Regions from separate parts of the Actinocrispum sp. NPDC049592 genome, predicted to be linked through region 2. Evidence: riboswitches for the same ligand, from Rfam matches in the RefSeq annotation. Region 2 holds a riboswitch; each other region holds the start of a gene.

Region 1 (10,197 bases), on a different contig from region 2:
AACTGGCGACACGGCTGGAGGAGCGGTTGCCGGGTTCGGCCGGCTGTGTGGTGTCCGAGCTGGGCGCCGTGATCGGTGCGCACACGGGACCAGGGGTGCTGGGAGTCGTCATCCTGCCCTCCGCGACCCGGTAGCACAAACCACCGACAAACCCGCCAGAGAAAAGAGAAAAAGGGCGGAGTTGTCCACAGCGAACGGTTATCCACAGCCGAGCCGCCACGACAAGGACACCGAAACCCAAACCGAATAGCGTCGAAGACGTGTTCGATTCGCTGCGACGCCACCAAGCCCAAGACCGGACGGCAAGCGACCGGTTGCAGGAGCTCGTGGCGGCCGCGCCGCCGCCACCGAAGAGCACCGACGAGACCAAGGAGTGGATAGATGAGACGCCCCCGTCGCCGCTAGCAAAGCCTCGCATTGCAACGGTTCTGGGCCGGATACCGGCCCGGCGGCTGCCGATCGTGCTGGGCGCGGCCGTGTTCGCCGCGATCTGCGCGGTGGTCGGATTGTTGTTGTCGCGTCCGATGAAGGAATCGCCGCCGCCGCTGCCCGCGGCGGTCGTCCAGGACCACAAACCCACTGCTACACAGACGATCGTGGTGAGTGTGGTCGGCCGGGTGCCGTCGCCGGGGCTGTTCACGTTACCGGACGGCGCCCGGGTGGCCGATGCCGTGCACGCGGCCGGGGGAGCGTCCACTGAGGACTTGATCGCGCTGAACATGGCCCGCCGTCTGGCAGATGGCGAACAGGTCTATGTCGGCGTGCCCGCGCCACCCGAGCCCGCGGCGCCCGCGGCCAAGCCAGGCAAGATCGACTTGAACTCGGCGGACGCGTCCCAGCTGGACAACCTGCCCGGCGTCGGTGCGGTCACGGCCCAGCGGATCATCGAATGGCGCGGGCAGCACGGCCGGTTCACCGCGGTCGAGCAGCTGCGTCAGGTCGACGGCATCGGGGAAAGCCGGTTCGCGCGGCTGAAGGATCTGGTGACAGTGCACTGACTTCGCGCGCAACAGCTTCCGTTCGTGTCCTGGCCCCGGCCGCTCTGTCCCTTGAGGAGCTTTCGATGACCACCCGGTACTGATCGCTTGCATCCCGGCCACCGATTCCCTTGCCGCTCCGTTACTCGCGCTGCCTCGCGCGCTCGGAACGACACCATCTTGGAGTGCATACATGATCATCCGTCCCACAGATCCACTGAATGCCAAGGATTGGCGGCTGGTTCCCGCCGCGGTGGCGGTATGGCTCGCCGTGCTGCTGGGACTTTTGCTGACTTGGTGGCTGACATTCGTTGTTGGCGCGTTGGCGTGTGCGGCCGGTGTCTGGGCGCTGAGAGGACGGCTCATCCGGCTGCGTGGACCGACTCGCCGCATCATCCGAGTCGATGTCCTGGAGCAACGGGAACGTTGGCTTCGCCGCGGCGTCGGCTGGTCTCTGGTCGTGTGCGGAGCGCTGGCGATGGTGCCGACTTCGTTGCGGATGCGGTCGTCCGAGCTCGATCCGATGCGTGTCGCCGCGGAGCGGGGTGAGGCGGCGCGGCTGGCCGTCGAACTGTCCGACCGGCCGAAGCAGATCTTCTCGACCGGATTCGGCGGTCAGCAGGCCGGTGCGCATTCCGCGCTCGTCACTGCGAAAGTCCTGCACGCGCGGGTCGGTGGGCGCGAAATGTCTTCACACGGCACGGTCGTCCTGCTCGTTCCGGTTGAAGGGTGGTCGAAGCTGTTGCCCGGTCAGGAGGTTCAGGTGGATGGCGATCTGGCGCCGAATGATCGCGCGGTCGCGATGGTGCGGGTGCGGGGTCCGCCGGAAGGCATGACGCCCGCGTCTGCCGTGCAACGGGCGGCGGAGTCGCTGCGGGCCGGTCTGCGGTCGGCTTCCGGAGTGCTGGCAGACGAACCGGCGGGACTGCTGCCCGGGTTGGTCGTCGGCGACACCAGTGCTCTGCCGCATCGGGTGGTCGAGGAGTTCCAGGCCGCCGGGATGTCGCATCTGCTGGCCGTCAGTGGGGCGAACTTGGCGATCGTCGGCGTGGCGGCATTGCTCCTGTTGCGCGCGTTGAAGTTTGGGCCGAAATGCTGCGCTGCGGGAGCGGGGCTCGTGTTGCTCGGGTTCGTTGTGCTGGCGGGGCCGGAGCCCAGCGTGCTGCGTGCCGCGGTGATGGGCGGGGTCGGTTTGCTCGCGCTCGTCGTGGGGCGTCAGCAAGCGGCATTGCCCGCGCTGGCCGCATCGATTATCGGGTTGGTCCTGGACGATCCCGCCATGGCGACGAACGTCGGGTTCATCCTGTCGGTCCTCGCCACCGGGGCTCTCGTAGTGGTTGCGTCCAAGTGGACCAGATCGTTGGCAGGAAAGGGGATCCCAAGGATCATTGCCGAAGCGGTGGCGGTACCCGCGGCTGCGCATCTCGCGACGGCGCCGGTCATCGCGGCGCTGAACGGCCAGGTGAGCTTGGTCGCTGTCGTGGCGAACCTGCTCGCAGCGCCTGTGGTCGCACCGGCCACGGTGCTCGGGTTGCTCGCCGCGCTGGTGACCGGGTGGCTGCCTTGGCTGGGTGAGGTTCTGGTCCGGTTCGCCGGTCCGGAGCTGCACTGGATGATCGAGGTCGCGCGGCATGCGGCCGCCGTGCCTGGTGGCGTCGTCGGCTGGCCGGCGGGCTGGTTGGGCGGTGTGCTGCTGGCGGTGTTCCTCGTCGGCCTGGTGCTGGTCATGCGTCGGAAACGGTTGCGGGTACTGGTGATCGCGGTCGTAGTGGGTGCGCTGGTCGTGCTCGTGCCGGTGCGGGTGTTCCAGCCGGGCTGGCCGCCGTCCGGATGGTCGGCTGTGGCCTGCGATGTGGGGCAAGGCGATTCGATCGTGCTCGCGACCGACGAGCCAGGGCGTGCGGTCGTGGTCGACACGGGACCGGATCCGGGTGCGGTCGCGGGCTGCCTCAGCCGCCTCGGGGTTTCCACGATCCCGTTGGTGGTCTTGAGCCACCTGCATGCCGACCACGTCGGCGGGCTGTCGGCCGTTCTCGGTGAGCACACGGTCGGCGCGGTGGCGGTCGGTTCCGGGCGGTTGCCGGGATGGGCGTGGCGGCAGGTGCGTTCCGAGGCCGAGCGCGCTGAGGTGCCACTGGTGTGGCTGTCGGCGGGGCAGCGGCTGGAATGGCCGGGCCTGACGATCGAGGTACTTGGCCCACGTGTGGTGGACACCCGGGAGGACGGAGAAGCGACTGGAACAGAGATCAACAACGGCTCACTTGTCCTGCGGGCAACAACTCGCAGTGGCCGGCTGCTCCTCACCGGCGACGTCGAGCTCGCGGCCCAGGCAGACCTGCTCGATGAACACATCGACCTGACTGCCGACATCCTCAAAGTCCCGCACCACGGAAGTCGCTATATCGCCCCGGAGTTCCTGACCGCCGTCCACCCGCGTGTGGCCCTGATCAGCGTTGGCGCGGGCAATCGCTATGGACATCCAAGCCCGGGCACGATCACCCAACTGACCCTGAAAGGAGCAATGGTTCTCCGCACCGACCAGGACGGCGACTCCGCCGTACTCGGCACCAGCACCGACCTGTCAGTCGTCCGTCGCGGCGACCCCCGCGCTCCACCCGACCACTGATCCGAGCCGCACCAGAGCTGATCCAGACCCGCCGGGGACTGGTGAGATCCGCCGGGGATTGGCGGCGTGTCGTTCGGGGAGTTCAACCAACCATCCAATGGCCTTGGCGCCGTTGACAAGCACAAGGAGGTACTGGCTGGCCTGTGACGCTCACCTCGGGCGCTCGGACGCGGCACTCATCACCCGGTGTCCACCGGTTCGCTGGAGCTTCACACTTGCGGTCCCGCATTCACCGTGGGGCAGCGGCAGAGAGATCATCTGGACGTCTGCGGCAGGTCATCCGCGTTCGACTGCGATGTCCTTGGTGGTCGCGATCCAGGAGCGTCTCGGGTGCCTGCTGTCTTGGGGAGCCGCGGCTGCGTCACCGATCGGGCTGCTCGGCCCATGTCGTCACCGGGCAACTCGACGTACGTCGCCGTCGGCTGCTCGACCCGCGTCGTCATCGGATTGCTTGGCCGCGTCGCCACGGGGCAGCTCGGCGTACGTCGCCACCGGGTTGCTGGGCCCGCGTCGCCATGGGGTTGCTTGGCCTGGCCTGCGGTCGGGGCGGATCACCTCAACGGGGTCCAGCGTCGCCAGACGGACAGTGGCATACCGCCTGCTGTTCCTCGGCAAGGCTGACATGCTGTTGCCGCACAGCCGCCAGCCGTCGCCGAGGGTGTGCTCGTTGAGCGCCTGGCCGAGGCCCACGCTGAGCACAAACTGGTCCTCCCGGTGGGCGGTGGCGGTGACTGCTGCTGCCTGGGCGATGATCACCGGAGACCCGCTCGGTGGCGTATTCCCTGAGGGGCTCTACGACGAGTCGAGGAGCACCTGCGGTCGTAGGGATGGCCGTGCGACTACGACACACCACGTATCCGTGCTGGCATGAGCGCCGGGTGAGGCGGTTCCTCGACGGCCGATGGTCTGCCTTGGCACGCTTCGCGCGGAACGGGCCGCCATGTCCGCGTTGCGGAGGTGTGGCGACTGCCTCCGGTCGCGAGGGCGCCGCTGTCGCGCTTGTCGGCCTTGCCAAGTGATGGGTGTCGCCAAGTGGTCGCGGCCATGGCAAGACCTGCCAACGGCGCGCGTCTGGTTCACCCGGGTCAGTGGGCAAGGAGCTCAAGCGCGGTGCCACGGCCCAGCTCGTCTACGTCGCCCCCGGCGCCGAGGACGGCATCGAGTCGACCCTGCGGTTCCTGCTCTGCTGCGTCCGGCGGCGGTCGATCCGGCGAGACCGGTGTCTGGCTGGCCGTAGGGCCCGTCGGGAGTAGCAGCTGGTGGCGTAGGCCCGTCGGACGTGGCAGCTGGTGGCGTAGGGCTCGTCGGGAGTGGTAGCTGGTGGGCCGATCGCTTGTGCCCTGCGATCGGCCCTGCCGGTCAGCGCAGGCCTTTGAGCATTTCGCGGAGCTGGGCTTCGCCGATGGGGGTGAAGCGGGCGTCGAGATCGAGGAGGTGTTCGGATCCGCCGGGGCCGGGTGACTTCACCGTGGCCGTGACGGTGAAGGCGTCGGGGCCGGTGGCGCCGACCACGACGTCCATCCGGTAGCCGTGTTCGGCGAGCAACGTGGTGGAGCGCTCGCCCGAGCGGGTGTCGAGGACGTGCTGGGTGGCGTCGGCGAAGGCCCGGATGGCCTCGTCGGTCGTGGGGCGCGACAAGTAGGGCTGAAGGGTGATCAGCCACTGGCCGGTGCCAGGGCGGCGGGCGATGTCCAGGCGGGCCTTGGACGGGTCGTTGACGCGCTTGGCGAATGTGGTGATCACGTTGGCGGACTTCGGCGGCTCGAAGTGGGCCGGGCCCGCCGTGTCCAATCGGTGCAACAAGGTTTGGAGGGATGCCGTCAGCCGGTTCACATCCAGTGGGTCGAGGTGGAACTCGACGCACGAGGCGCCCACGGCGTTGTGGTACAGCGGTTCGCCGGACGCGCCGACACCGACGAAGTCGTGCCGGGCGTCGAACCAGGCCCAGACCGTCATGTACGGACCGTCCTCATCGGCTCCGATGAGGACCTGGATGCTGGTGTGCTCGCCGGTGAACACCATCGAGTCGCTCTCGTCATCGTTGCCCCGAAGGGCGGCGAGCGCGCTCTCGGCGAACTTGCGCAACGTCTCGGCCCTGGTCACCCCGCCGGTGTAACCCGGCAGGGCGACCAGCCAAGCACGCTCGCGCTCGTGCCACAGCACCGACAAGCCCCGGGCCGGGTGCTGGCCGAACAACTTCATATCTCCGAAGTGGACGACCTGTTCGGCCGCCGCGACTAACCCGTCGTGCTCCACGCGCGCAGGTTAGTACTGCGGGATGACATCAGAGGCCGAGGGCCTCGTGCACCGCCGCCGCGGACGGTGCGACGGTGGCGCGCGGGCCGATGTGGTTCTCGACGGCGTCGAGGGTCTTGAGGCCGTCGCCGGTGATCAGCAGCACGGTGTCGGCCTCGGGGTCCAGCTTGCCGGTCTCGATGAGCTTCTTCGCCGTGGCGACGGTGACACCGCCAGCGGTCTCGGTGAAGATGCCCTCGGTACGGGCCAGCAGGCGGATACCCTCGACGACCTCCTCGTCCGTCACGTCCTCGATGGCGCCGTTGGTGCGCCGGACGACGTCCAGGACGTACGGGCCGTCGGCGGGGGCACCGATGGCCAGGGAGCGGGCGATGGTGTCCGGGCGGACCGGCTGGACCACGTCGTGGCCGGCCTTGTACGCGGCCGAGACGGGGGAGCAGCCGGTGGCCTGCGCGCCGAACACGCGGTACGGCGTCGGGTCGACCAGGCCGAGCTCACCGAGCTCGCGGAAGCCCTTGTCCACTTTGGTCAGCTGGGCGCCGGAGGCGATCGGCACGACGACCTGCTCGGGCAGCCGCCAGCCGAGCTGCTCGGCGACCTCGTAGGCGAGCGTCTTCGAACCCTCGGCGTAGTAGGGCCGGACGTTGACGTTCACGAACGCCCAGTCCTCGTGCTCAGCGGCGAGCTCGGTCGCCAGGCGGTTCACGTCGTCGTAGTTGCCGTCGACGGCGATGAGCGCGCCGTCGTACACCGCCGTGGTGAGGATCTTGGCTTTCTCCAACGACTTCGGGATCAGCACCACCGACTCCCAGCCGGCGCGGGCGGCCGCGGCCGCTGTTGCGTTGGCCAGGTTGCCGGTGGAGGGGCAGGCGAGAACGCGGAAACCGAGCTGGCGCGCGGCGGCGAGCGCCACGGCGACCACGCGGTCCTTGAATGAGTGCGTGGGGTTGCCTGTGTCGTCCTTGACCCACAAGGACTTCACGCCAAGGGCGGCGGCCAGGCGGTCGGCACGGACCAGACGGGTCAGGCCCGGCTGGGTGTTCGGGTGACTGTCCACATCGGACGGCACCGGCAGCAGGTCACGGTAGCGCCAGATGGACTTCGGACCCGCTTCGATGTCGGCTCGCCGGATGGTGCCGAACGAGTAGGCGACCTCGAGCGGGCCGAAACACTCCGCACAGGCGAATTCCGGGGCCAACGGGATCTCGTGACCGCATTCTCGGCACGACAATGCCCGGGCGGGGCCGAGGTCGAAGGTCGTAGGTGCACCGACTGTTGTCGTCATCGCGAGGTATCTCCTCATCTTTCCCGTTCTCACGGGTCGGAATTGGCACCGTGTTCGCCACCTGAAACGGTGAGCGCCGGTTGCCGGGGCTTCTTCGGGCCGATCCCTCTGCCCCTCTGGATGAGCGGTATTCAGTTGTCGGCTCACTCGTGAGCCGAGAGACACGTTACGGCACAAGCCGAACTCCGTGCCACCCGCGCCGCCCACTATCCGGGAGCGCGGGGCATGGCAGGATGCGGGTGTGAACGCGCCGGCCGTGACGCCCGAGCCGCTGCAACTGGTGGTGGGCGAGGAAGAGCTACTGGTAGAGCGCGCCGTCCGGACCGCGCTGGACAGCGCCCGGCTCGCCGACCCGACCGCCGACCTGACCAGAGTCCGGGTGGCTGAACTCACAGTTCCGCAGCTCAACGAGCTGGTCAGCCCGTCGCTGTTCGCCGAGGCCCGGGTGGTGGTGCTGGAGGCCGCGCAAGAGATCACCCAGGAGATCTCCGACGCGGTGATCGCCTACAGCAAGAACCCGGCCGAAGGCGTCGTGCTCGTCGTGGTCCACACCGGAGGCGGGCGCACGAAGGTCGGCAAGGCATTGCCTGCGGCGTTGAAGAAGGCCGGTGCCTACGTCACCGAGTGCCCGAAGATGACCAAGGCCGCCGAACGCGAGGACTTCGTCCGCAACGAGATCCGCCGCGCGGGCGGCCGGACCGACGCCCCGGCGGTCGCGGCATTGATCGAGACGATCGGTTCGGATCTCCGCGAGCTGGCGTCCGCCGCCGCCCAGCTGGTCGCGGACACCGATGGCAAGGTCGACGAGCAGGCGGTCCGCCGCTACCACAGCGGCCGGGCCGAGGTGAACGGCTTCGCGGTGGCCGAGAAGGCCGTCGTGGGCGACCTGCCTGGAGCGTTGGAGGCGTTGCGCTGGGCCATGCAGCTCGGTGTCCCGCACGTCCTCGTGGCCGACGCCCTCGCTGACGCCGTCCGCACTGTCGCCCGGGTCGCGCCGCTGGGCCGGATCGACCCGTTCAAAATGGCCGGTGAGCTGGGCATGCCGCCCTGGAAGATCCGCAAAGCGATGTCCCAGACCCGCGGCTGGCACCCAGCGGGCCTTGCCGACGCCATGCAGATCGTCGCCGCCCTCAACGCCGACGTGAAGGGCGCCGCCGCCGACGCCGGTTACGCCCTCGAACTGGCGATCATCAAAATCAACCGCGCCCACAAACGCGCCTGACCGAATCGCGGCACCTCGGAAGAGGCACTTGGGATTGGGCGGTGCTTGGGATTGGGCGGTGTTTTGCGGCGTGCAGTGCTTCGGGAAAGGGCTGTGCTTGCGGCTGGTGTGTGGGTGTGGGCATGAGAAAAGGGCCTCACCGTGAGAGTGGTGAGGCCCTTTCTTCAGGTCTGGATCAGAGGCCGTTGGCGACCTTGGCCATGGCCGACTTCTTGTTGGCGGCCTGGTTGGGGTGCATGACGCCCTTGCTGGCGGCCTTGTCCAGCTTGCGGCTGGCGGCCTTGAGCAGCTCGACGGCCTTGTCCTTCTCGCCGGCCTCGGCCGCCTCGCGGAACTTCCGGATGGCGGTCTTCACCGAGGACTTCACCGACTTGTTGCGCTGCCGGCGGGCTTCGTTGGTCTTGATGCGCTTGATCTGTGACTTGATGTTGGCCACGCGGTATCTCCTCAGGTTTCGCTCTCCGGATTGCCGTACCGCGGAGTACTTAGGCCCCGCGAACGCGGGCTTCCTCCAGGTCGGAACGCCACACGGCACGACTCGCCCACTGTAACAGGCGGTCACCTTCGTCGAAGAATCGGGGCTTGGCCTGCGGTAAAGCGGTACCCTCCCCGATCTTGCCTGAGGCAGGGTGGGAGGGGTGAACCCGGTTGCGGTCGGCCTCGTCCTGGTCGCGGCGCTCGCGCACGCCGCGTGGAACTTCTCCGCCAAGCGCGCGGGCGGCGCCGGGAGCACCCTCGTCTGGCTCTACCTGACCACCTCGGCCGTGCTCGGCCTGCCGGTCGTGGTGGTCGCACTGATGATCACTGATGCCCGGCCGAACTGGGGATGGCTGCTCGCGATCGTGGTGACCGCGGTGCTGCATGTCGTGTACGCGCTGACCCTCCAGCGCGGCTACGGGGTCGGCGACATGTCCGTTGTCTATCCCGTGGCTCGGGGAAGTGGGCCGTTACTTTCGGTCATCCTCGCGGTGCTGCTCCTCCACGAGCGCCCGGGAGTGCTGGGCGCGATCGGCGCGGCTCTGGTGGTCGCCGGGGTGTTCGTGATCGGGTTCGGCGGCGGCACACACCAGCGGATCGGGCCCAGCCTGCTCTACGGCGGCCTCACGGGCCTGACGATCGCCGCGTACACCCTCTGGGACGCGCACTCCGTGAACGGCCTCGCGGTCCCGCCGTTGATCTACTTCTTCTCCGGGTCGGTGCTGCAGAGCGTGATCCTGGCGCCGTACGCGTGGACCCAGCGGCGGCAGGTCGCCGGTCTGTGGCGGAAACACTGGAAGGACGTGCTGGTCATCGCCGTGCTGTCACCCATCGGGTACCTGCTGGTGCTGTACGCGATGACCATGGCGCCGGTCAGCATGGTGGCGCCCGCCCGGGAACTGTCGATCGTGGTGGGCAGCGTGCTCGCGTGGCGGCTGCTCGGCGAACCAGACCCGCTGCGGCGGCTCACCGGCGCCGCGATCGTGCTCGCCGGAGTGGCCGCCATCGCCGCGGCCTGAGCTGCACATCGGGCCAGTGGTGAGGGTGGGGGTGTGTTGCTGGGGTGTAACGGGCGGGAGATTGGCCGGTCAGAGTAGTGCGCCCAGGCGTTTCGCTGAGTCAAGATGTCGACCATGAGCCGGCGAACAGTTCCATCTCGGGCCAAGGTGTCCCCTTCGGGCAATGGGCACGTACCTGGTGCGTTGTTCGACGGCTATCTGGATCCGGCGCGGCCGCATGCCGGCGCGTACGACGAGATGTTCGCGGAGGCGTCGAGCGTGAGGTCGGCGTACCGGACGCTGTACGACTCGCTGGTGCCGTCGCAGGCCGCTGATCTCGCCGCCCGCTCCGAGGC
Region 2 (10,197 bases):
GCGGTCTCGCTCTTGCGGATGCTCTCGGCGAGCTGCTCCCCCGCCGCGGCCCGGCGCAGCTTGCCGGACGGCGTCTTGGGCACAGTTCCCGGCGGGAGAACAACAACCGCGACCGGACGCGCTTCAACGGCCTCGAACACCCGGCTCGCGACCTCGCGCTTGATCCGCGCCTCCGCCGAGGCATCACCGGCCGACTTGGACTCCAGCACCACGGCGAACCGCTCCCGCCGAGTGCCCGCATCCAGCCGCACGGCAACAGCATTCCCCGCCCGCACACCCTCGACGGCGCCCGCGGCGCGTTCGATGTCGGTCGGGTAGATGTTGCGACCGGCCAGGATGATCACGTCCTTGTTCCGTCCACACACGACGATCTGGCCGTCGATGGTGTAGCCGATGTCGCCGGTCATCATCCAGCCGTCGGCGTCCTGCACGGACACCGGACCGTCCACAGTGAAATACCCGGGCGTGATGGCCGGGCCGCGCAACCGGATCTCGCCGACCTCACGGTCGCCGAGCACATGACCCGAACTGTCCACAACGGACGCTTCGACATCCGGCAAAGGATTGCCCAGCACGGCGAACGACCGAACGCCCTCGGCGGGAGCCACCGGAACCGCCCGCCGCTCGACCTCCAGCGCGTGCGCGTCGATGTAGTCCAACGTCAACCCGGTGAACAGCGGCGCGAAAGACACCGCCAGCGTGCACTCGGCCATGCCGTACGCGGGGAAGACACACTCCGGCGGCATCTTGAACCGAGCCCCGGCATCGGTGAAGCCCTTGACAGCAACGGCATCGATCGGCTCGGCACCGTTCAGCGCCAGCCGCAACGTCGACAGGTCGTAGGCCCCGTCATCGGCGTTGCCCATCCGCCGGCCCACCATCGCGTAGGCGAAGTTCGGCGCGGCGGTGATGGTGGCGCGGTACCGGCTGATCAGGTCCATCCACAGCAACGGCGCGCGCAGGAAGTCCGGCGGCGTGACCTTGACCAGCTCGATCCCCAGCGTCATCGGCACGGTCAGGAACCCGACCATCCCCATGTCGTGGAACAGCGGCAGCCACGACACCATCGTGTCGTTGACTGTGTCCAGCTCCGCCCGGGCGGCCATCGCCATGATGTTGGAGTACAGGTTCCTGTGGGTGATCCGCACCGCCTTGGGGTCGGCCGTCGACCCGCTTGTCAACTGCAGCAACGCATGTACGTCCTCGCCCACCACAACCGGCTCGGCCAGGGGAGCGCTGTCGAGCTCGGAGAGCAGCCGGTACGGGATGTTGTGGTCGGCCAGCACCGGGGCTAGCGCGTCGAACGGCGCACCCAGCAGCACCAGCTTCGAGTCGATCATGTTCAGCACGCGCAGGGTGTCCTCGGCCCACACCGCGAGGTCGGTGCGCGGGGTCGGCTGGTGCAGCATGGTGACGCTGCCGCCGCACAACCACACCGCCTGGATGGCCGGGGCGATCAACGCCGGGTCGGCAGCCAGCACGGCCACCGAGCTCTCCGCCGCCAGCCCGCCCTCGACCAGCGCGCCCGCGACGCGCGTGGCCTGTTGGTGCACCTCCGCCCAGGTGCGCCGGACGGGTTGCGCCGGCTCCCCGAGAATGATGCCCTTGTCGCTGGTCCGCGCGGTGTCCAGCAAGACGTCCACAAACCGACTCATAGCGCCGACTCTAAATGGTCTCCACCAACGGTCAGTAACAAAACCCGCTATTGCGCGCTGTCCGCGACCTCCAACCAGCGTTCCTCGACCTCGTCCTTCTCCTTGACCAGCGCACGCAGCTGAGCGTCCAGTTCCAGCAGCCGGTCCGGGTTGGTCGCGGCCTCGGCCAACGCGGTGTGCAGCTCGGCCTCACGCTTGGTCAGCTTGTCCAGCGCGCGCTCCAGCCGCGCCAGCTCCTTGCTGGCCGCGCGCTGGTCGACCGCGGCCGACTTGGGCTTCGCCGCCTTCGCCGGCGCGGGCGCGACCGTCGCGGCCCGGCGTGACAAGTACTCGTCGATCCCGCCGGGCAGGTGCTTCGCGCGGCCGTCGCCGAACAGCGCGTACACCTCGTCGCAGACGCGTTCGACCAGGTAGCGGTCGTGCGAGACGACCACGAGGGTGCCCGGCCACGAGTCCAGCAGGTCCTCCAGCTGCTGCAGCGTGTCGATGTCCAGGTCGTTCGTCGGCTCGTCGAGCAGCAGCACGTTCGGCTCGGCCATCAGGATCCGGGACAGCTGCAGCCGCCGCCGTTCCCCGCCCGACAGGTCGGAGACCGGCGTCCACTGCCGGTTGGGCGGGAACCCGAACTTCTCGGCCAGCTGGGACGCGGACAGCTCGAGCTTGCCCAGGGTGACCCGCCGGGCGATCTCCTCGACCGCCTCCAGCACCCGCAGGTCGCCCGGCAGGTCCGCCAGCTCCTGGCTGAGGTACCCGAGGCGCACGGTCTGGCCCTGGATCCGCTTGCCGGTCTGCGGCTCGGACTCGCCCGCGAGCAGGCGCAGCAGCGTCGTCTTGCCCGACCCGTTCACGCCGACCAGGCCGACCCGGTCACCGGGGCCGATCCGCCACGTCACGTGGTCCAGCAGGTCGCGGTCGCCGACCGAGAGGCTGGCGTCCTCCAGCTCGATCACGGTCTTGCCCAGCCGCCGCTTGGCGAACGCGGTCAGCTCGACCCGGTCACGCGGCTGCGGCACGTCCGCGATGAGCGCCTCGGCGGCCTCGATCCGGTAGCGGGGCTTGGACGTGCGCGCCGGGGCGCCACGGCGCAGCCAGGCCAGCTCCTTGCGGGCCAGGTTGCGGCGCTTCTCCTCCAGCGTGTCGGCCAGCCGGGACCGCTCGGCACGCGCGTACACCCAGTCCGCGTAGCCGCCCTCGTACTGCTCGACCCGCCCGTTCTGCACCTCCCAGGTGCGCGAGCAGACCGTGTCCAGGAACCAGCGGTCGTGGGTGACCACGACCAGGGCGGACTTGCGGGCCAGCAGGTGGTCGGCCAGCCAGCGGACACCCTCGATGTCCAGGTGGTTGGTGGGTTCGTCCAGCACGATCAGGTCCAGCTCCTGGACCAGCGCGGCGGCCAGGGCGACCCGGCGGCGCTCCCCGCCGGACATCCGGTCCAGCGGCGCGTCCAGGCCCAGCGCGGTGATGCCGATGCCGTCGAGGATCGCGCGCACCCGCGCGTCCGCCGCCCACTCGTGGTCGGCGTTGAACCCCAGCGGGTCCAGCACGGCGTTGCGGACCGTGCCGCCCGCGGGCAACGTCGTCCGCTGCGTGACCACCGCGACCCTCAGGTCCCGCGTCCGGCTCACCCGGCCGCTGTCCGCCGGTTCGATCCCGGCCAGGACCTCCAGCAACGTGGTCTTGCCGCCACCGTTGAGACCGACGACGCCGATCCGGTCGCCCTCACCCACGCCCAGCGACACGGCGTCCAGCAACGGCCGGACCCCGTAGGACTTGCTCACCGACTCCAGATTGACCAGATTGGCCATCAACCCGCACTTTCCCGTATCGAACCCTCAACCGGAAAGGCTACCCACCGAGCCGCCCTTTCCGGCGCCCCGGCCAGCGGGCGCACTGACTACCGTCGCCACATGACCCAGCCAATGCCCCGAAACGCCCTGGGCCGAGCCGGTTTCGCCTGCGCGCTGGCCGGCGCCGTCGGCGGCCTGATCCCCGTCGTGGGGCTGTACAGCTGGCTGGTGGCGCTCACCGGCGTCGGCCTATGCAGTGCCGGAATAGGCAGGTTCCGGCGCGGGTGGTCCACCAACTACGGCCTGTGCGTGGGCGGGATCGTGCTGGCCGTGGTGGGCATGTTGATGAGCCTCGGGAACGGCTGGATCAGCATCCAGCGTTAGGCGTGCACCTCGGGCGGCGTGGGGCGAGGGGCCTCGTCGCCGCCGATCACCCGCGCGCCGGGCACGGGTCCATGCGCGACACGAACCGTCCGGCACACACCGGCGCCGGCCAGCTCGGCGGCCACCCGCAACGCCGATTCCCCGTCCGTGCAAAGGAAAGCGCAAGTCGGCCCGGACCCGGACACCGTGCCCGCGAGCGCACCCGCGTTGACGCCCGCTCGCAGGGTTCGCCTGAGCCCAGGGCGAAGCGAGATCGCGGCGGACTGCAAATCGTTGCCCAGCAACAAAGCCAGCTGCCGGGGGTCGCCCATCGCGAGCGCCTCGATCACCGGCTCGACGTCACCGACGCGCGGTGGGTCGCCCTCCTCGCGCAGCCGGTCCAGCTCCTCGAACACCTTGGGGGTGGCCAGTCCGCGCCGGTCGAACGCGATCACCCAGTGGAAGGTGTGCCGGGACAGCACCGGGATCAGCCGTTCGCCGCGGCCGGTGCCCAACGCCGTTCCGCCCTGCAGAACGAACGGCACGTCGCTGCCCAGCTTCGCGGCCACCGTGGACAGTTCGTCGCGCCCGATCTCCAGCCGCCACAACGAGGCCAGCCCGACCAGCACCGCCGCCGCGTCCGCGCTGCCGCCGGCCATGCCCCCGGCGACCGGGATGCCCTTGCGGATCACCACCCGGATCTTGGGTTCGGTGTGGTCCCGGCCGACGTGCTGCGCCAGCGCCTGCACCGCCTGCCAGGCCAGGTTGCTCGGCCCGGTCGGTACCTCGCCCGCGCCCTCGCCGATCACCTCGACGCCGGGTTCCTCGGCCACGGCGACGGTGACCTCGTCGGTCAGCGACAGGGCCTGGAACACGGTGTTCAGCTCGTGGAAGCCGTCCGGTCGCGCCTCGCCCACGGCGAGGTGCAGGTTGACCTTCGACGGCACACGAACCGTGACCGGGGGCGGAACGACAGCGAGCACACCTAGCAGCCTACGTGTGCCCACTGTCGTTCTTGCCACCTGCTACGCGGCCACGCTTCGCGGAGCGGCCGGCTGCTGGTGCACGATGGCGCCCCGCTCGCCCAGCCACCCCAGCGTGGTGTCGGCGCGCTCCCCACGCAGGCCGATCCGGAACCGGGCCACCGGGGTCTCGCCGAGCCTGCTCAGCCCGCCCCCGATGATCGAGACCTGCACGCCGAAGCGGGAGGCCGCCTCCGGCAGCAGCGCGCCGACCGCCGCGAACCCGACCAGCACGACGTCGGCGACGCGGTCCTGGTGGACGCTGGCGGCGCCTTCGACGGACGGCAGCAACGCCTCGATGGCCTGGCTGCGGGGGTCACGCAGGAGCGACAGCAGGTTGCCGTGCTCGATCAGCTTGCCCGCCTCGAGCAGGGCCACGTCGTCGCAGATCCGCCGGACGGCCGCGGTGTCCTGGGTGGCCAGCAACAGGGTCACGCCGAGCTCGGCGCGGGCCCGGTCGAGCACCGCGAGCACGCCCGCGGCGCCGTCGGTGTCCAGTTCGGCGGTGGGGTCGTCGGCGAGCAACACGGCCGGCTCGCCGACGAGCGCCCTGGCCACCGCCACCCGGCGGCGCTGCCCCTCGGTGAGGTCGTCGGGGTAGGTCGCGGCCTTGTCGGTCAGGCCGATCAGGTCCAGCAGGCGGCCGACCCGTGCGCGCCGCAGCGGACCGTCCACACCGGACTGTTCGAGCGGCAGGGCGATGTTGCCCGCGGCCGTGCGCTGCTTGAAGAGCTGGGTTTCCTTTGTCACGAAACCGATCTGCCGCCGGGTGGCGCGCAGCCTGCGGGTGTCGAGGGTGGCGGTGTTCAAGCCGTCCAACCGGACCACACCGGTGTCCGGGCGCTCCTGCAACGAAACCAAGCGGGCCAAAGTGGACTTGCCCGATCCGGCCGGCCCCACCACGCCGAGCGCTCCGCCCGCGGTCAGGTCGAGGGACACGTCGTCAAGCGCGACAACGGTCCCGTTGCGGTTCCAGAAGGACTTACTCAGGTTCTCTACGGTGATCACGGTTACTCCAGCGCAGCACAACGGCGACCGCGGTCGGCGGCCGTCCGGCGTCCGTCAGGGGACCGTCCTGGTAGGACGGAGGCGTTTTCGGGTCTGTCGAAGGGAATCAGGCGTCGTGGCTACGACACGCGGTAACGGACCGCCTGCCCTGATCGATGACCCGGCGCTGGGTGAGCAGTTTCGCGAACACGGATTCCTCCATCGCTCCTGGCGGTAGCACCTGCCTCGGCGAGGTGGTTGCTGCGGCGTCGCGGAGCCAGGTCTCTCGGCCGCTCGGGATGGATGCAACTGCATTCAAACCGAACAGGACGCGCGTACGCAAGGCCTAGACCATGGAATCGGGTGGTACATCACACCAACAGACGAACGTAAGGGCCTGCGGGTTCACAGATGGTGGTCGGCCGCTTCCAGAATGCGAGAAAAGTCGCGCACAGTGAGCTGCTCGCCCCGCAGCCCTGGATCGATCCCGGCGGCCCGCACGACCTCCGCCGCCCGGTCCGGGGAACCGGCCCAACTGGCCAGCGCGCCCCGCAGGGTCTTGCGGCGTTGCGAGAATGCGGCGTCCACCAGGGTGAACAACCGCTCACGGTCGACATCGGCCGGTGGTTCGTGGCGAACCAACCGCACGAGCGCCGAGTCGACGTTCGGCACCGGCCAGAACACCGACCTGGACACCGTCACAGAACGTCGAGCGTCGGCATACCAGGCCACCTTGACGCTGGGCACCCCATAGGCCTTGCTGCCGGGCCCGGCGGCCATCCGGTCGGCGACCTCGGCCTGGACCATCACCAGGACGGTCCGCAGGCTGGGCAGCTCGGCCAGCAGGTGCAGGACAACGGGCACAGCCACGTTGTATGGAAGGTTCGCCACCATCGCCGTCGGCTCACCCACGTCGGCTTTGGTGATCCTGAGCGCGTCCGCCTCGACGACCCGGAGCCGGCCGGCCAGCTCGGGGGCATGGTCGGCGGCGGTCTCGGGCAGCCGCTTGGCCAGCACCGGATCGATCTCCACGGCGACGACCTCACGGCACGCGGGCAGCAACGCGAGCGTCAACGACCCCAGCCCGGGGCCGACCTCCAGAACGACGTCTTCTGGGGACAGCTCGGCCGTGGCCACGATCCGCCGCACGGTGTTGGGGTCGTGCACGAAGTTCTGCCCGAGCTTCTTGGTCGGGCGGACGTCCAGCTCACTGGCCAGCCGCCGGACCTCAGCAGGCCCCAGCAACGCACTCACCCCGCAAGGCTGCCACACATCAGAACCAACCCCGCGGGTCACCCCTCGTGAGTGTTTTCGGTCGTTCTCTGACGACTGAACCCACTCACGAGCGTCTTGCTGCTGGTTTACGGCAGGCCGAGCTTCTTGCGGCAGGCGGGCCACGGGGCGTAGCCGCGGGCGTCACGGACCTTGGTGGCGATGGCGATCTGCTGCTCGCGGCTCGCCTGGTTCGGCAGCGGCGCGTAGGCCCCGCCGCCGTTGGACAGCCACGTGCCCTTGTCGAACTGCAGGCCGCCGTAGAAGCCGTTGCCGGTGTTGATCGACCAGTTGCCGCCGGACTCGCACTTGGCCAGGCGGTCCCAGACCTCACCGTCGGAGATCACCGGCTGCGGCGGCTGCTTGGTGCCGACCTTCACGGTCTTGGGCTTGGGCTGCTTGGTGACCTGCTCGCCCAGCTTCTCGCGGTTGGTCTCCTTGCCGTCCTTGAGCTGGATGCGGTAGGTGACGATCTTCTCGCCGGCCGCGCCCGGGTCCACGACCTGGGTCTGCCCCTTCATCATGGTGTCGTCGTTGATGTTCTGGACCGGCGGGTCGACCGTCTCGGTCTTGTTGATCACGGTCACGCCGTTGCGGGTGATCCGCACCTCGGCGCCGTTGGTGATCTTGACGTCCGCGCCCGGGGTGACCGAGTCCTGCGGGCCGATCGACGTCTGCAGCTCCTTGAGCAGCTCGTCGATGGTGACCGCGGTGGTCTGCACCTGCTTTCCGGTGTTGCCGCCGTCGTAGACCATGATGGTCTTGAGCGTCTGGATCTGGACGTTCATCCCCTCGGCGGGCATGGCCATGCCGAGGTCCATGGAGAACTTCGAGCCGTCCATCGGGGCGCCGGCCTGGCGCAGCGCGTCACCGACGTTGCGGGCGCGGACCCAGGACTCCTTCTGCTCACCGTCGACGGTGTACTTCAGCAGCTTGCCGCGCTGGACGACGATCTTGCCGTGGTCGCCGATGCTCGCGTTGGGCGAGGGGCTCAGCGAGTCGTGCTCACCGGTCTGGATGCCCTCGTTGGCCAGCACCTCGCCGACCGTGCCGGAGTAGGTGTGGACGTTGGTCTCGACACCGTCCACGTCGATCGTGACGGACTTGTTCATGGCGATCGCGGCGGCACCGCCACCGGTCAGCGACACGAGCACTGCGGCGATGCTGGCGCGCAGGAAGGTCCGCTTCCAGGTGCGGACCGCGGTGATCAGGCCGGACGGCGCCTGCTGGTTCTCGACCTCGTCCGCGAGCGTGTCGGGGACGTCGAGAATCGGCGGCAGCAGCGTGGTCTCGGCGTTGATCAGCCGGATCAGTTCGTCGACGTTGACGTCGACGGAGGCCATCAGCTCGTCGGCCTGGGGCCCGAGAGCGGCGTAGATGTCCTGCGGGACAACCGCCAGCTCGTCGGAGAACTCGGGGTACTCAGTGCGCCACTGGCCATCGTTGCGGTCCATCGTGCTGGTCGCTGCGGACGGCTGCTTGACCGGCGTGAACCAGTCGGTATCGATGTCGAACGCGCTGGTAGTTCTTATGTCACTGTCAGTCACGGGGTCGTTCCTCCTGAAGGGCGCAAGCCACACGGGGCGCGCAGTCGCTGATCCGGGTCGAGCAGCTACGTGCCTGGCCTTGCTCCTTCACCTACGTCCGGCGCGACGGGTCGCGCTGTGCGTTTCAGTCCGACGCCCTCAGCCACCACCACGCTTCCCGGATTGCTCCGGCCCCGACGCGCGTTGGCTTCGACTGCGGGCTGTACCCGTTCCTGACTACCTTTGGGTACGGTCACGGGACCGTAACGGGTCCAGTCAGGTTGCGCAAACACCCCCGTACATCTTGTGACTTGCGCCACAGCCCGAAGGATGCAGTCGCTCACCCAATCGGCGTACTCATTCACCCGTTGAATCGTGGGATGTCATTGTGGGTAGCCGAAAAGTGCGTTCCGCGGTCTCCCGGACGGCCCAAGCCACCTCCGAAAGGTCCTCGCCACGGAGTTCGGCCAGGTCGCGCACGGTGTACGCGGCGCAGTACGGCTCGTTCGGCCGGCCCCGGAAGGGGTGTGGCGTGAGGAACGGCGCGTCGGTCTCCACCAGCAGCTGATCCAGCGGCACGATCCGCGCAGCCGCACGTAGATCGCGTGCGTTCCGGAAGGTGACCGCGCCGGCGAAGGACAGCACGAACCCGGCGTCGACACACTTCCGGGCGAACTCCGCATCGCCGGAGAAGCAATGGAAAACCACCCTTTCGGGCGGACCTTCGGCATGCAACACGCGCATGATGTCGTCGTGCGCGTCCCGGTCGTGGATCATCAGCGGCTTGCCGGCGCGTTTGGCCAGGTCAATGTGCCAGCGGAAGGCTTCCTCCTGCGCCTGCGGCGGTGAGTAGTCCCAGTAGAAGTCGAGACCGGTCTCGCCGACCGCCACGACCCGGTCCCGGCCCGCCAGCTCCTCCAGCACGGCCTTGTCCTCGTCGCCGAACGTCGACGTCCGGGTCGGATGCACCGCGACAGCCGCGAAAACCCGCGGATCCCAGGTGGCCGCCTCGGCCGCCCAGATCGCGGAGTTGAGGTCGTCGGCGACGGTGATGACGCGTTCGACGCCCACGCTTGCCGCTCGGTCGACCATTGTGGACACGTCCGCGGCGTCCTTCGCGCCGCACGCGTCCAGGTGCGTGTGCGCGTCGACGATCGGCGCGGGCAGGGGCTCGGGCAGCGGCGGCCGCTCACCTTTACGAGGCGTCATAGCCTAATAGTGTGTCGGCGACCCGTTTGCTAGTTCTCGGTGTGGTCCGGATGCGTGGCGAAGCCCACGGCTACCAGGTCCGGCAGGACCTGCTGATGTGGGCCGCGGACCGGTGGGCCAACGTCAAGCAGGGCTCGATCTACCACGCCCTGAAGAAGCTGACCGCCGAGGAACTCCTTGAAGAGGTGCACACCGAGGAGAGCGGCCTGGGCCCGGACCGGGTGGTCTACCGGATCACGCCGCAGGGCGAGGGCGACTTCTTCTACCTGATGAGCAAGGGCCTTGGTGAGGGAGACAGCGGACCCGCCATGTTCAACGCCGCCCTGCCGTTCATCACCGCGCTGGAACGCAAGACGGTGCTGTTCCTGCTGAAGTC
Region 3 (10,197 bases), on a different contig from region 2:
CGACCCCGCGGACTTCCTGTTCACCGCCGCGGGCTACCGCCTCCAACCCGGCGAACGCTCAGTCGTCGTCCACACCGAGATGGTCAACAAGGGCGGCCACCCCTTCAACTCTCTCCCGGACCTCTACCTGGTCCTGGTGGCCAAGGACGGCCAGACCATCACCAAAGCCCCCGTCTCCCTCTCCTCCAGGCCACCCCACCGCATCGGCGTCGCCCCGGGAGAAACCGCAGGCGGTCACACCGTCTACGTCCTCCCAGAGAACCAGGAGCTCACCGCCGTCCGCTGGAGCCCCCGCCCCGACGACACCACCAGAACCCTCACCTGGACAGTCGAGCAATAAAAAGAGCCACCGATTCGCCACCCAGGCCATAGGTCGGGCCCCTCACTGGAAACACCCACCCAGAGCATCCGCCCAAAACCGCCCAAGAGCAGCATCATCCCCAGCCTTGAAGTTCACCTGAACAAGCCGCAGCGCCACCCCTCCGCCATCGGAAGTCAGGACTCCGAACGAAGCCGCTCCAGAGCCGTATCCAGATCAGCCGGATACTCGCTGGTGAACTCCACCCACCGCCCATCAGCGGGGTGCTCGAAACCGAGAGTGCGCGCATGCAGCCACTGCCGGGTGATCCCAAGCCGCTTGGCCAGCGTCGGATCAGCCCCATAGGTGAGATCGCCAACACACGGATGATGCAACGCCGAGAAATGCACCCTGATCTGGTGAGTACGACCAGTCTCAAGCTTCACCTCAACGAGTGAAGCCGCCCGAAACATCTCGAGCACCTCATAGTGCGTCACACTCGGCCGCCCGGAAGCCACCACAGCGAACTTGTAGTCATGCTTGGGATGCCGATCAATCGGCGCATCAATCGTGCCCGAACTCGGATCCGGATGCCCCTGCACCACCGCGTGATAAATCTTCTCGACCGTCCGCTCCTTGAACGCCCGCTTCAACACGGTGTACGCATGCTCGCTCTTGGCCACGACCATCACCCCAGTCGTGCCCACATCCAGCCGGTGCACAACCCCCTGCCGCTCCGCAGCGCCCGAAGTGGACACTCGCACCCCAGCAGCCGCCAGCCCCCCGATAACAGTCGGCCCGGTCCACCCCGGACTGGGATGCGCAGCAACCCCCACAGGCTTGTCCACCACGACGATGTCATCGTCCTCGAAAATGACCCGCAGCCCCTCAACCGGAACAGGAATCAGCTCAACCGGCCGATCCGGCGCCGGAAGCGTCACCTCCAGCCAAGACCCGGCGATCAACCGATCAGACTTACCCACCGGACGGCCATCGACGACGACATCCCCCGCCTCGGCAATAGCGGCGACAACAGTCCGAGACAGCCCGAGCAACTTGGACAGCCCCGCGTCGACACGCATCCCGTCCAGCCCATCGGGCACAGGGAGAGTTCGCTGGTCACTCACTGGAAGCGGCCTCCCGCTTCTTGTCCCGCGACCGGCGCCCGTCGTACTCGTAGCCGAGCAGCGAGAGCAGCACGATCAGGATCCCGCCGACCACGATCGCCGAGTCGGCGGCGTTGAACACCGGCCAGACCTGCCCGTTCGGCGCGAACAGCGAGACGAAGTCGATCACGTGCCCGCGCAGCGGCCCGGGCGCGCGGAAGAACCGGTCGGTGAGGTTGCCGAGCGCACCGGCGAGCACCAGGCCCAGGCTCAGCGCCCAGCCGGTCGAGCGCAGCCGCGGCAGGATCCAGATGATCGCCACCACCACCCCGATCGCGACCAGCGCGAGCACCCAGGTCATCCCGGTCGCGATGGAGAACGCGGCCCCGGGGTTGCGCACGATCTGCAGGTAGACCAGCCCGCCGAGGACCCGCGCCGGCTCCTGCCCCTCGAGCTGGGACAACGCCAGCACCTTGGTGCCCAGGTCCAGGGCGTACACCACGACTGCCGTCACGATCAGGACCAGCGCCCGGCGTGGCGGCTCGGTCACCTCCGGCGTGCTCTCGGTACTCACCAGGCCATTGTCCATGGCCGCCGCGGGCAGCACGCACACCCCGGTCATTGATCGCCGGGAACGATCAGAACGAGGTCCTGCCCAGCAGCATGGCGACTTCGTGCCACGGGCGATTGGCCCGGTCCGAGGCTAGTGTCGGCGGTCGAGGACAGCCCTTTCGCGAAAGGACCCACCATGCCAAGCCTCAAGGTCGGCGACGACAACGGCACCCCCGTTGAGATCTACTACGAGGACCACGGATCCGGCCGGCCCGTCGTGCTGATCCACGGCTGGCCACTGTCCGGCCGGTCGTGGGAGAAGCAGGTACCCGCGCTGGTCGACGAGGGCTACCGGGTCATCACCTACGACCGCCGCGGCTTCGGCTGGTCGTCGCAGCCGTTCGGCGGCTACGACTACGACACGTTCGCCTCCGACCTGCACGTCCTGCTGGAGACCCTGGACCTGACCGACGTCACGCTGGTCGGGTTCTCGATGGGCGGCGGCGAGGTGGCGCGCTACCTCGGCCGGTACGGCGCCGACCGGATCTCCAAGGCGGTGTTCGCCGCCGCCGTGCCGCCGTTCCTGCGCATCACCGACGACAACCCGGACGGCGGCATCGACCAGGCGACGCTGACCGCGTTCCACGACGGCATCCGCGGTGACCGGGTCGCGTTCGTCGACCAGTTCGTCACGAACTTCTTCGCCGTGGGCGACCGCAAGGACCTCGTCAGCGAGGCGACCCGCCAGTACAATGTGGACATCGCGAAGTTCGCCTCCCCCAAGGGAACGCTGGACTGCACCACGGCGTTCACGAACACCGACTTCCGCGACGACCTCAAGGCGTTCACCATCCCGACGCTGGTCATCCACGGCGACTCGGACGCGATCGTGCCGGTCGAGGTCAGCGGCAGGCGCACCGCCGAGGCGATCCCGGACAGCAAGCTGGTGATCGTTCCCGAGGCGCCGCACGGGTTGAACGTCACGCACGCCGAGGTGTTCAACGCGGAACTGCTGGCGTTCCTCAGGTCCTAGTAATACGGGTACGGCGCCGGGGCCTGCGCCACGCCGGGCTGCCGCATCGCCTGTTTGGTCAACGGGAGCAGCGTCATCACCTCCGCGACCAGCCAGAGCAGCAGCGACAGCACCAACGGCGCGGCGTAGTCCCCGCCGCCGTCGGCCACCAGCTTGATCAGCGCGTAGACGAAGTACAGCACCACGATCCCGCCCACGATCCCCAGCAGCACGCGGGCGAGCCACAGCCGGAACGCCAGCAGCAGCGCCAGCAGCGCGGTCACGCCCATGATGATCATGCTCACCGTGATGGCGAAGTCCACGTTGCCGGTGATGTCCTCGCTCAACGCCATGCCGGGCACGGAGACCAGCACGTTGACGTTCCTGGTCCGGCCGTCCCAGGAGATCAGCGCGACGACGAGGGTGAGCACCGAGCACATCCCGAACAGGATCGCCGACGCGTACGCCATCGCGTTGCTGGGTTTGGCCGGGAACTGCTGCTGTGGTGGGTAGTACATGTCCAGCAGTATCGACGATCAGGCGCCCGCGTACGTGCCGAACGTCCAGACATTCCCCTCGGAGTCGGCGATCCCCACGTTGCGGGCGCCGTATTCGGCGTCGTACGGGGCCAAGACGATGTTCGCCCCGGCCTCGCGGGCGCGTTCGTACACCGCGTCCGGGTCCTTTGTGTACACACAGATCCACTGCGTGCCCGGAACGGGTTGCGGCCAGTCGGGATGCCCCTTGCCGGACCCGTACATCACGCCGCCGCCCTCCGGCCACTTCACCTCGGCGTGCGCGATCGTGTCACCGTCGCGGACGGTGAGGGTCTCGGTGAACCCGAAGACCTCGGTGAGGAAGACCCGGGCCTTCTCGGCGTCCCGGTAGATCACGCACGGCCACACACCTGGATTGTTGTTGTCGCTCATGGGGATCACTCTGTCCGCCCTGGACCGGTGATGTCTTGGAGAAACGGGAGCTCCTCGCGGATCCACTCGGTGGGCGTGCAGCCCGCCAGCGCACGCCACTCGTTGCTGAGGTGCGCCTGGTCGTAGTACCCGGCGAGCGCGGCCACGTCGGCCAGCGTGTGTCCGGCGCGCAGCAGGTCGCGGCCGCGTTCGAACCGGATCAGCCGGGACACCTGCTTGGGGCCGAGGCCGACCTCCCGGGCGAACCGTTCGGTGAAGTGGCGGCGGCTCCAGCCGACCTCCCCGGCCAGCTCGGTGACCGGGGTGACGCCCTGGCTGCGGACCATGCGTTGCCAGGCCCACTGGACCTCGCTGAGCAGCGTGACGGGTTTGAGGGCGTGGGTGAGCACCTCGTCGAGCAGGTCGAACCGCTCGGCCCACGTGCCTCGGTCTTTCAGCCGCTCCGGGAGGGTCTTCGCCCAGGTCACCGGCAGGTCGCCGAGGTCGACGACGTCTTTCGCGAGCTCTTTGGCCGGGACACCGAGCAGGGCGCGGGCGCCGAGCGGGTTCAGGTCGAGCTGGAGTCCCTGCTGGTAGCGGTCCTGTTCGATCAACGACGGAGCCATGTGCAACCCACCCACCACCCCCTGGAACGCGGGCCCGTCGAGGAGGCGTATCGGCGCCGCCAGACTGACGATGAACGTGATCGACCGTCCAGGCAGCCCCCGATGCACCGGCAGAGTGACGTTGTCCTGCGTATACCCCACATACCTCCGCACAAGCTGCCGCAACGCGGGATGCGCCGCCCGCGCCGCCCACCCAAGCCCCACCCGCTCCACATCCCCGACCATAGGCGCAGACCACGGCCTGGCACAGCACATGGCTCGCCCCAACGCATCTACACCCCAGAAAACCATCCATCCAGTGAACTGCCCCTGGTCGAGCCCCCTGATCGCGCTCCGCAAGGCCCTCCCGTACCAAGATCTCACCCACGTCCGCCGAGCCTCCGCGCTCCTCGTAGCCGACGACATCCCCATCAACCGGGCTTGCAGCGGTCCCAGCCCAAGGAGATCCGAATTCGGCTTCATGCTCGCTACCTCGCCAAAGTCCTCGAGACGGGCGCTAGGCGTTACGAAACGGTTGACATGAGTTGAATTCGGGCGCTACCTGCGGAAACTGGTTCCAGGTACTTCCAGCATTGACTGATTGTGCGTTGTGCTAGTGTGGCCGCTCTCGGGCACAGCTGTGCCCAAGCCCTAGCCAATCGGCTGGGGCTTTTTGTTTGCCACCGCCCTCGCCGACCGAACCGTTGGCTGTTTTGTCATGCCCGGAGGACCGCTGATGCCGAATTCAACGCTGTTGCTGCTGTCTCCGCTTCTACTGCCCATCGTCGTTCTGGGCATAGCATGGATCATCGCTCTGGTCCGCGCGCGACCGGAGGATGTGCCGACGGTGCTCAATGGAGGTGGCACATTCTTCCGTCGACTGACTGAGCGGCTGCCGCAGCGCCACAATGTCACCAAGCGGGAGGAGGACCGTTGACCAAACAGCGCCGAGCACTGCCCGATCCGACCAAATAGCTGGCCGCCAGGCAGCTCCTTGCCCAGCTACGCCAGGCCCTTGCGACGTTGCCATATGGCGACGTATGGTTCGTCTCCATTCGGTTCGGCCTCGAAGACGGTGTCCCACGCACGCACGAGGAGATCTCGGGCAGATCCCGCTTCTTCCTCAAGAAATCGGTTAACCAGGAGACGCGGGCATTGGCAGCACTGCGGAGCCGACTGTCAGCGGACGTGAACGACTATGGGGGCACTGATCTCACAGCGATTCCCGACAATATCCGGCGTCTTGTCATGGAACTACCGGATGATCTTCCGCCGCTGACCTTCTGCGAGCTACATGGCTGGTCAGACCATCACAACGCGACGAGGATCGACGTTCATATTTGTGCGCAGTGTCCTTGCCCCATTCTCTGGCCGCGGACTGGTCGGCCGCGTAAGTACTGCTCCAATGGGTGTCGTCAGGCGGCTTATCGGCGGCGGAGGGCTGCCCTTCGCCTCGATGAGAGGTGAGGATGGCGGGATGGTGCGCTTCGAAGACGATGACCGTGGCTATCTCGGGTGGCTCGCGGCCCATCCCGCAGAGTTCGTGCTGAACATCGAGCGGACGCTGTCGCCACCCACGAACCTCGTACTGCACAGCGCGAGCTGCTACACGATCAACGGCACCCCTGCTCGCGGCAAGCAGTGGACGGGGCCGTACATCAAGGTCTGCGGGACCAGAGCCGAGTTGGAGGGCTTCGTGCGGCGGGAGGCCGGGGCGCAGGCACGGGTGTGCAGGTTGTGTCTGGGGTGACCGATTCCTTTTCGGGGCGCTGGAGGTCTGGATGGGTATGACGGTGGAGTTCGAGGGGTTTCGGCGGGAGTTGACGGCGCACTGTTACCGGATGGTGGGGTCGGTGGATGAGGCTGAGGATCTGGTGCAGGAGACCTATCTGCGCGCGTGGAAAGGGGTGGATGGGTTTCGCGGGGAGGCGTCCTTGCGGGTGTGGTTGTACCGGATCGCGACGAATGTGTGTTTGACGGCTTTGAAGGGGAGGGGGCGGCGGGCGGTGCCGTCGGGGTTGGGGGCGGCGAGCGAGGACCCGTATGGGGAACCGGTGATCGCCGAGGACGCGCTGTGGGTCCAGCCCGTGCCCGATGAGCTGGTGATGGATCCGGCCTCGATCGTGGCGGACCGGGAAAGCCTGAAGCTGGCGCTGATCGCGAGCCTGCAGTACCTGCCCGCACGGCAGCGGGCCGTGCTGATCCTGCGGGAAGTCCTGGCGTTCTCGGCCCAGGAAACCGCCGAAATGCTGGAAACCAGCGTGACCGCCGTCAAAAGCATGCTCCAGCGCGCCCGCGCGACCCTCGAGAAAGTCGAACCCGCCAAGCTCGCCGAGCCCACCGAGCCCGACCAGAAAAGGCTGCTCGACCAGTACATCGCCGCCTTCGAGACCTCGGACCTCAGCATCCTCGAACGCGTTCTACGCAAGGACGCCAGCCTCGAGATGATCGGCTCGACCACCTGGTTCGCCGGCAACGACACCTGTCTGCCTTACCTGGCAACGGTTCTGGGCAACCCAGGCGACTGGCGCATGACCCCCATCCACGCCAACGGCCAGCCCGCGGTCAAGACCTACTACCAGGGCGAACCCTTCGGCGTCGCCCTCCTCACCTTCGCAGGCAACGGAATCAAGAGCATCACCGTCTTCGGCGATCCCACGCTCGTGGACCGGTTCCCCTAGAGCTGAAGGAAAGCAGGCAACTCCCGGGTGTCCTCCACCGGGGCATACCGGCCGTCGACGAGGTGATAACGCAGAGCAGGACCGCGGGTGACCAAGGTGCGCAAGGCGTTGACGAGGCGGTCGACGTGCTCGGGAGTGCTGCCCAGGCCAAGGCTCGCACGAAGTGCGCGCTGCTCCGAAGAACCGGCCTTGGAAAGCAACCGGCGCGTGGCGATGTGCGCGCAGAAAGCACCGTCGCGGACGCCGATGCCGTACTCGGCGGACAAAGCGGCGGCGATCAGACCCGCATCCTGACCGTCGATCGTGAAGCTGACGACACCCACCCGCGGACCGTCGAACAGCGAAAGCTCAGCCAGGCCAGGGATTGTGCGCAGACCCGCCCGCAAACGCTCCAGCAAAGCCACTTCGTGCGCCTCGACATCGTCCCAACACGAGGACAGCACCTTACACGCCGCCGCAAGCGCATGCACGCCAACGACATTCGGCGACCCGGCCTCGTGCCGCTCGGGAACCGCCGACCACGCAACACCCAACTGGTCCGACACGAGCTTGGTCGCGCCACCACCGGCCAGGTACGGCGGCGCGGCCTGCAGCCAGTCCGCGCGGCCGATCAGAGCCCCCGCACCGAAAGGCGCGTAAAGCTTGTGCCCCGACAAGGCCACGTAGTCGACGTCCCACGCCTTGATGTCAACGCGGCGGTGGGGCGCGAGCTGCGCGGCGTCGAGGGCGACGCGGGCCCCGTGGCGGTGGGCAACGGCGGCCAGCTCGGCAACCGGCCACAGCTCACCGGTCACATTGGACGCTCCGGTGACCACGACCAGACGCGGACCCGCTGGCGCCGAAGACAAAGCCTCGTTCAACGCGATCAGAGCGTCGCCCGCGCAGGACGGGGTCTGGATGCGTTGCACGTGAGGTCCGCGCCACGGCAGCAAAGCCGCGTGGTGCTCGGTGTCGAACAGGATCACGGAGGTGCCCTGCGGCAGCGAACGGGCCAGCAGGTTCAGCGAATCGGTGGTGTTGCGGGTGAACACCACGGTGTCGCGGCTGCGCGCCCCCACGAAGGACCGCAGCACATCGCGCGCCTTCTCGTAGACCCGCGTCGAGACCTGGGAAGCGAAGCCCGCGCCGCGGTGAACGCTTGCGTACCAAGGCAACAGCTCGTCCACCGCGTCCTGCACGCTGATCAGCGCCGGGGCGCTGGCCGCGTGGTCGAGGTTCGCGTACTGGATCTGCCCGCCGGTGGCCAGCGGGACGTTCAGCCCCGCGCCGACGACGGCGGGCACGGCCACGGTGGTAGGCCGGCTGGGCAGAGCGAGAGTCATTTCGTCCTCCGGGTCCGGGACCCGCCTGACGAGGGTCCGCGCTTGCCCGGCCACGGTGTGTGGCGGGCCTGGTCCTCACCCGGGGCACCCCACCGCGGTAGGAGGGTTGCCGGCCAGCAAGCCGGGGCTTCGCGCTGGCACTCATGACCTTCACGGCCGAGAGTAGCGGAAGACGCGGCGGTTGAGAAGTCAGTGCCCCTGCTCGCCCCGCCAGCGCGCGTAGCGGCCGGCGCGGTCCACGGCCCGGATCCGGCGCTCGGTGGCGATCCGCGCTTCCTGTGTCGCCACGATCAAAAGCTGGTCCAGTTCCTCCAGCCGGGTGGTCGGCTGCGGGGTGAACGCGCCACCGTTGCGAGTGACGAGGCTCACGGTGGCGCCCGGCGGCAGCCGTAGCTCGGTCAGGTACACGCCGTGCAACCGGGACCCGGCGGGGATCTTGACCTGGAGCAGCTCCGCGCCCAGCTCGTCCAGCGGCGCCGCGTCCACCTGCATCTCGTGCGACTCCGCGCCCTTGGTCAGCCCGAGGAACCTGGCCAGCAGCGACAATGTGCTGCCCTGCACCAAAGTCAGCACGATCACGAGCACGAACACCGCGTCGACCAGCTGCCGGGCACCCGGAACCCCTTGGCTGATGGGGATCATCGCCAGCACGATCGGCACGGCACCGCGCAAACCCGCCCAGGACAAGAACACTTGTTCCCGCCAGGGCACGCGGAACGGCAGAACCGAGAGCAGCACGGACAGCGGCCGCGCGACCAGCGTCAACACCGCGCCGGCGACAAGACCGGGAATGACCGCCGACAACAACCGGGACGGCGAGGCGAACAGGCCGAGTAAAACGAACAACCCGATCTGGGAAAGCCAGCCAAGGCCCTCGGCAAAGGAAAGCGTGTCCGACCGGTGCGGCAACCGGGAATTGCCAAGCACGAGACCGGCGACATAAGTCGCGAGCAACCCGGACGCATGCGCGAATTGCCCGCTCGCGAAAGCGAAAACGCACACCGCGACGGTTGCCAGCGGGTACAGACCCGTTGCGGGCAAAGCCACATGGCGCAACGCCACCGCGCCCAACCAGCCCAGCAGCAGCCCGATCACCGCGCCCGCGAGCAACTCGTACACCACGAGCGCGGGAACCGACCAGTCCAGCGTCGTCGCCGTGGACAACAACACGACCGCGATGTACGAAGGCGCGTCGTTGAGACCCGACTCCAGCTCCAGCGAACCGACCAAGCGCTTGCTCACACCCAGTCCGCGCAACACCGAGAACACCGCGGCGGCGTCGGTCGAGGCGAGCACCGCGCCCCACAGCGCGGCCATCTTCCAGTCCAGCCCGAGGATGAGATGTAAACCCGCCGCAGTCACACCGATACTGAGCGCAACAGCCACAGTGGACAGTGCGATGCCGATCCCGATGGACGGCCGCACATCGGACCACCGGGTGGTCAGCCCGCCTTCGGTCAGGATGAGCACCAGGGCGGCCAGCCCGAGTGCCTGCGTGAGCTGGGCGTCGTCGAACCGGATGCCGAACCCGGCCTCGCCGAGGACGACGCCGATCCCCAGGTAGACCAGCAGCGAAGGCAGGCCCAAGCGGACCGACACCCGGACCGCGAGCACGGCCACGAGCACGACGACAGCCCCGATCCCGAGGGCGAGAGTCAGCCCGTTCACCCGGGCATTGTCTCATCTGTCCTAATTGCTCACGAAGTTGATTCT

Evidence for each region. A riboswitch is a leader RNA that binds a small molecule or an ion and turns the genes downstream of it on or off. The one in region 2 is predicted to bind S-adenosylmethionine.
Region 1: it holds a riboswitch for S-adenosylmethionine, as region 2 does, so the genes downstream of both, thrC (threonine synthase) here and AB0J95_RS00450 (ATP-binding cassette domain-containing protein) in region 2, are expected to answer to the same signal.
Region 3: it holds a riboswitch for S-adenosylmethionine, as region 2 does, so the genes downstream of both, AB0J95_RS29580 (aminotransferase class V-fold PLP-dependent enzyme) here and AB0J95_RS00450 (ATP-binding cassette domain-containing protein) in region 2, are expected to answer to the same signal.

Annotation. Positions count from the first base shown of each region.
Region 1 covers NZ_JBFAPA010000018.1:141,138-151,334, forward strand. Annotated here, with positions in the region: gene AB0J95_RS37110 (DegV family protein) at 1-134, shown strand, start outside; gene AB0J95_RS37115 (ComEA family DNA-binding protein) at 261-998, shown strand; gene AB0J95_RS37120 (DNA internalization-related competence protein ComEC/Rec2) at 1,171-3,603, shown strand; gene AB0J95_RS37125 (hypothetical protein) at 3,994-4,359, opposite strand; gene AB0J95_RS37130 (hypothetical protein) at 4,692-4,856, shown strand; gene AB0J95_RS37135 (hypothetical protein) at 4,963-5,859, opposite strand; gene thrC (threonine synthase) at 5,888-7,144, opposite strand; SAM riboswitch class I at 7,156-7,271, opposite strand; gene holA (DNA polymerase III subunit delta) at 7,386-8,366, shown strand; gene rpsT (30S ribosomal protein S20) at 8,542-8,802, opposite strand; gene AB0J95_RS37155 (DMT family transporter) at 9,005-9,862, shown strand; gene AB0J95_RS37160 (circularly permuted type 2 ATP-grasp protein) at 9,977-10,197, shown strand, end outside.
Region 2 covers NZ_JBFAPA010000001.1:90,946-101,142, forward strand. Annotated here, with positions in the region: gene AB0J95_RS00430 (fatty acyl-AMP ligase) at 1-1,655, opposite strand, end outside; gene AB0J95_RS00435 (ABC-F family ATP-binding cassette domain-containing protein) at 1,703-3,460, opposite strand; gene AB0J95_RS00440 (hypothetical protein) at 3,563-3,826, shown strand; gene AB0J95_RS00445 (4-(cytidine 5'-diphospho)-2-C-methyl-D-erythritol kinase) at 3,823-4,788, opposite strand; gene AB0J95_RS00450 (ATP-binding cassette domain-containing protein) at 4,831-5,835, opposite strand; SAM riboswitch class I at 6,031-6,120, opposite strand; gene rsmA (16S rRNA (adenine(1518)-N(6)/adenine(1519)-N(6))-dimethyltransferase RsmA) at 6,220-7,068, opposite strand; gene AB0J95_RS00460 (transglycosylase family protein) at 7,176-8,633, opposite strand; gene AB0J95_RS00465 (TatD family hydrolase) at 8,970-9,821, opposite strand; gene AB0J95_RS00470 (PadR family transcriptional regulator) at 9,833-10,197, shown strand, end outside.
Region 3 covers NZ_JBFAPA010000013.1:66,178-76,374, reverse strand. Annotated here, with positions in the region: gene AB0J95_RS29630 (AsnC family protein) at 1-340, shown strand, start outside; gene AB0J95_RS29625 (RluA family pseudouridine synthase) at 496-1,380, opposite strand; gene lspA (signal peptidase II) at 1,418-1,978, opposite strand; gene AB0J95_RS29615 (alpha/beta hydrolase) at 2,153-2,989, shown strand; gene AB0J95_RS29610 (hypothetical protein) at 2,986-3,486, opposite strand; gene AB0J95_RS29605 (VOC family protein) at 3,505-3,897, opposite strand; gene AB0J95_RS29600 (helix-turn-helix domain-containing protein) at 3,903-4,715, opposite strand; gene AB0J95_RS29595 (hypothetical protein) at 5,218-5,418, shown strand; gene AB0J95_RS29590 (hypothetical protein) at 5,959-6,231, shown strand; gene AB0J95_RS29585 (RNA polymerase subunit sigma-70) at 6,263-7,162, shown strand; gene AB0J95_RS29580 (aminotransferase class V-fold PLP-dependent enzyme) at 7,159-8,484, opposite strand; SAM riboswitch class IV at 8,518-8,633, opposite strand; gene AB0J95_RS29575 (potassium/proton antiporter) at 8,674-10,152, opposite strand.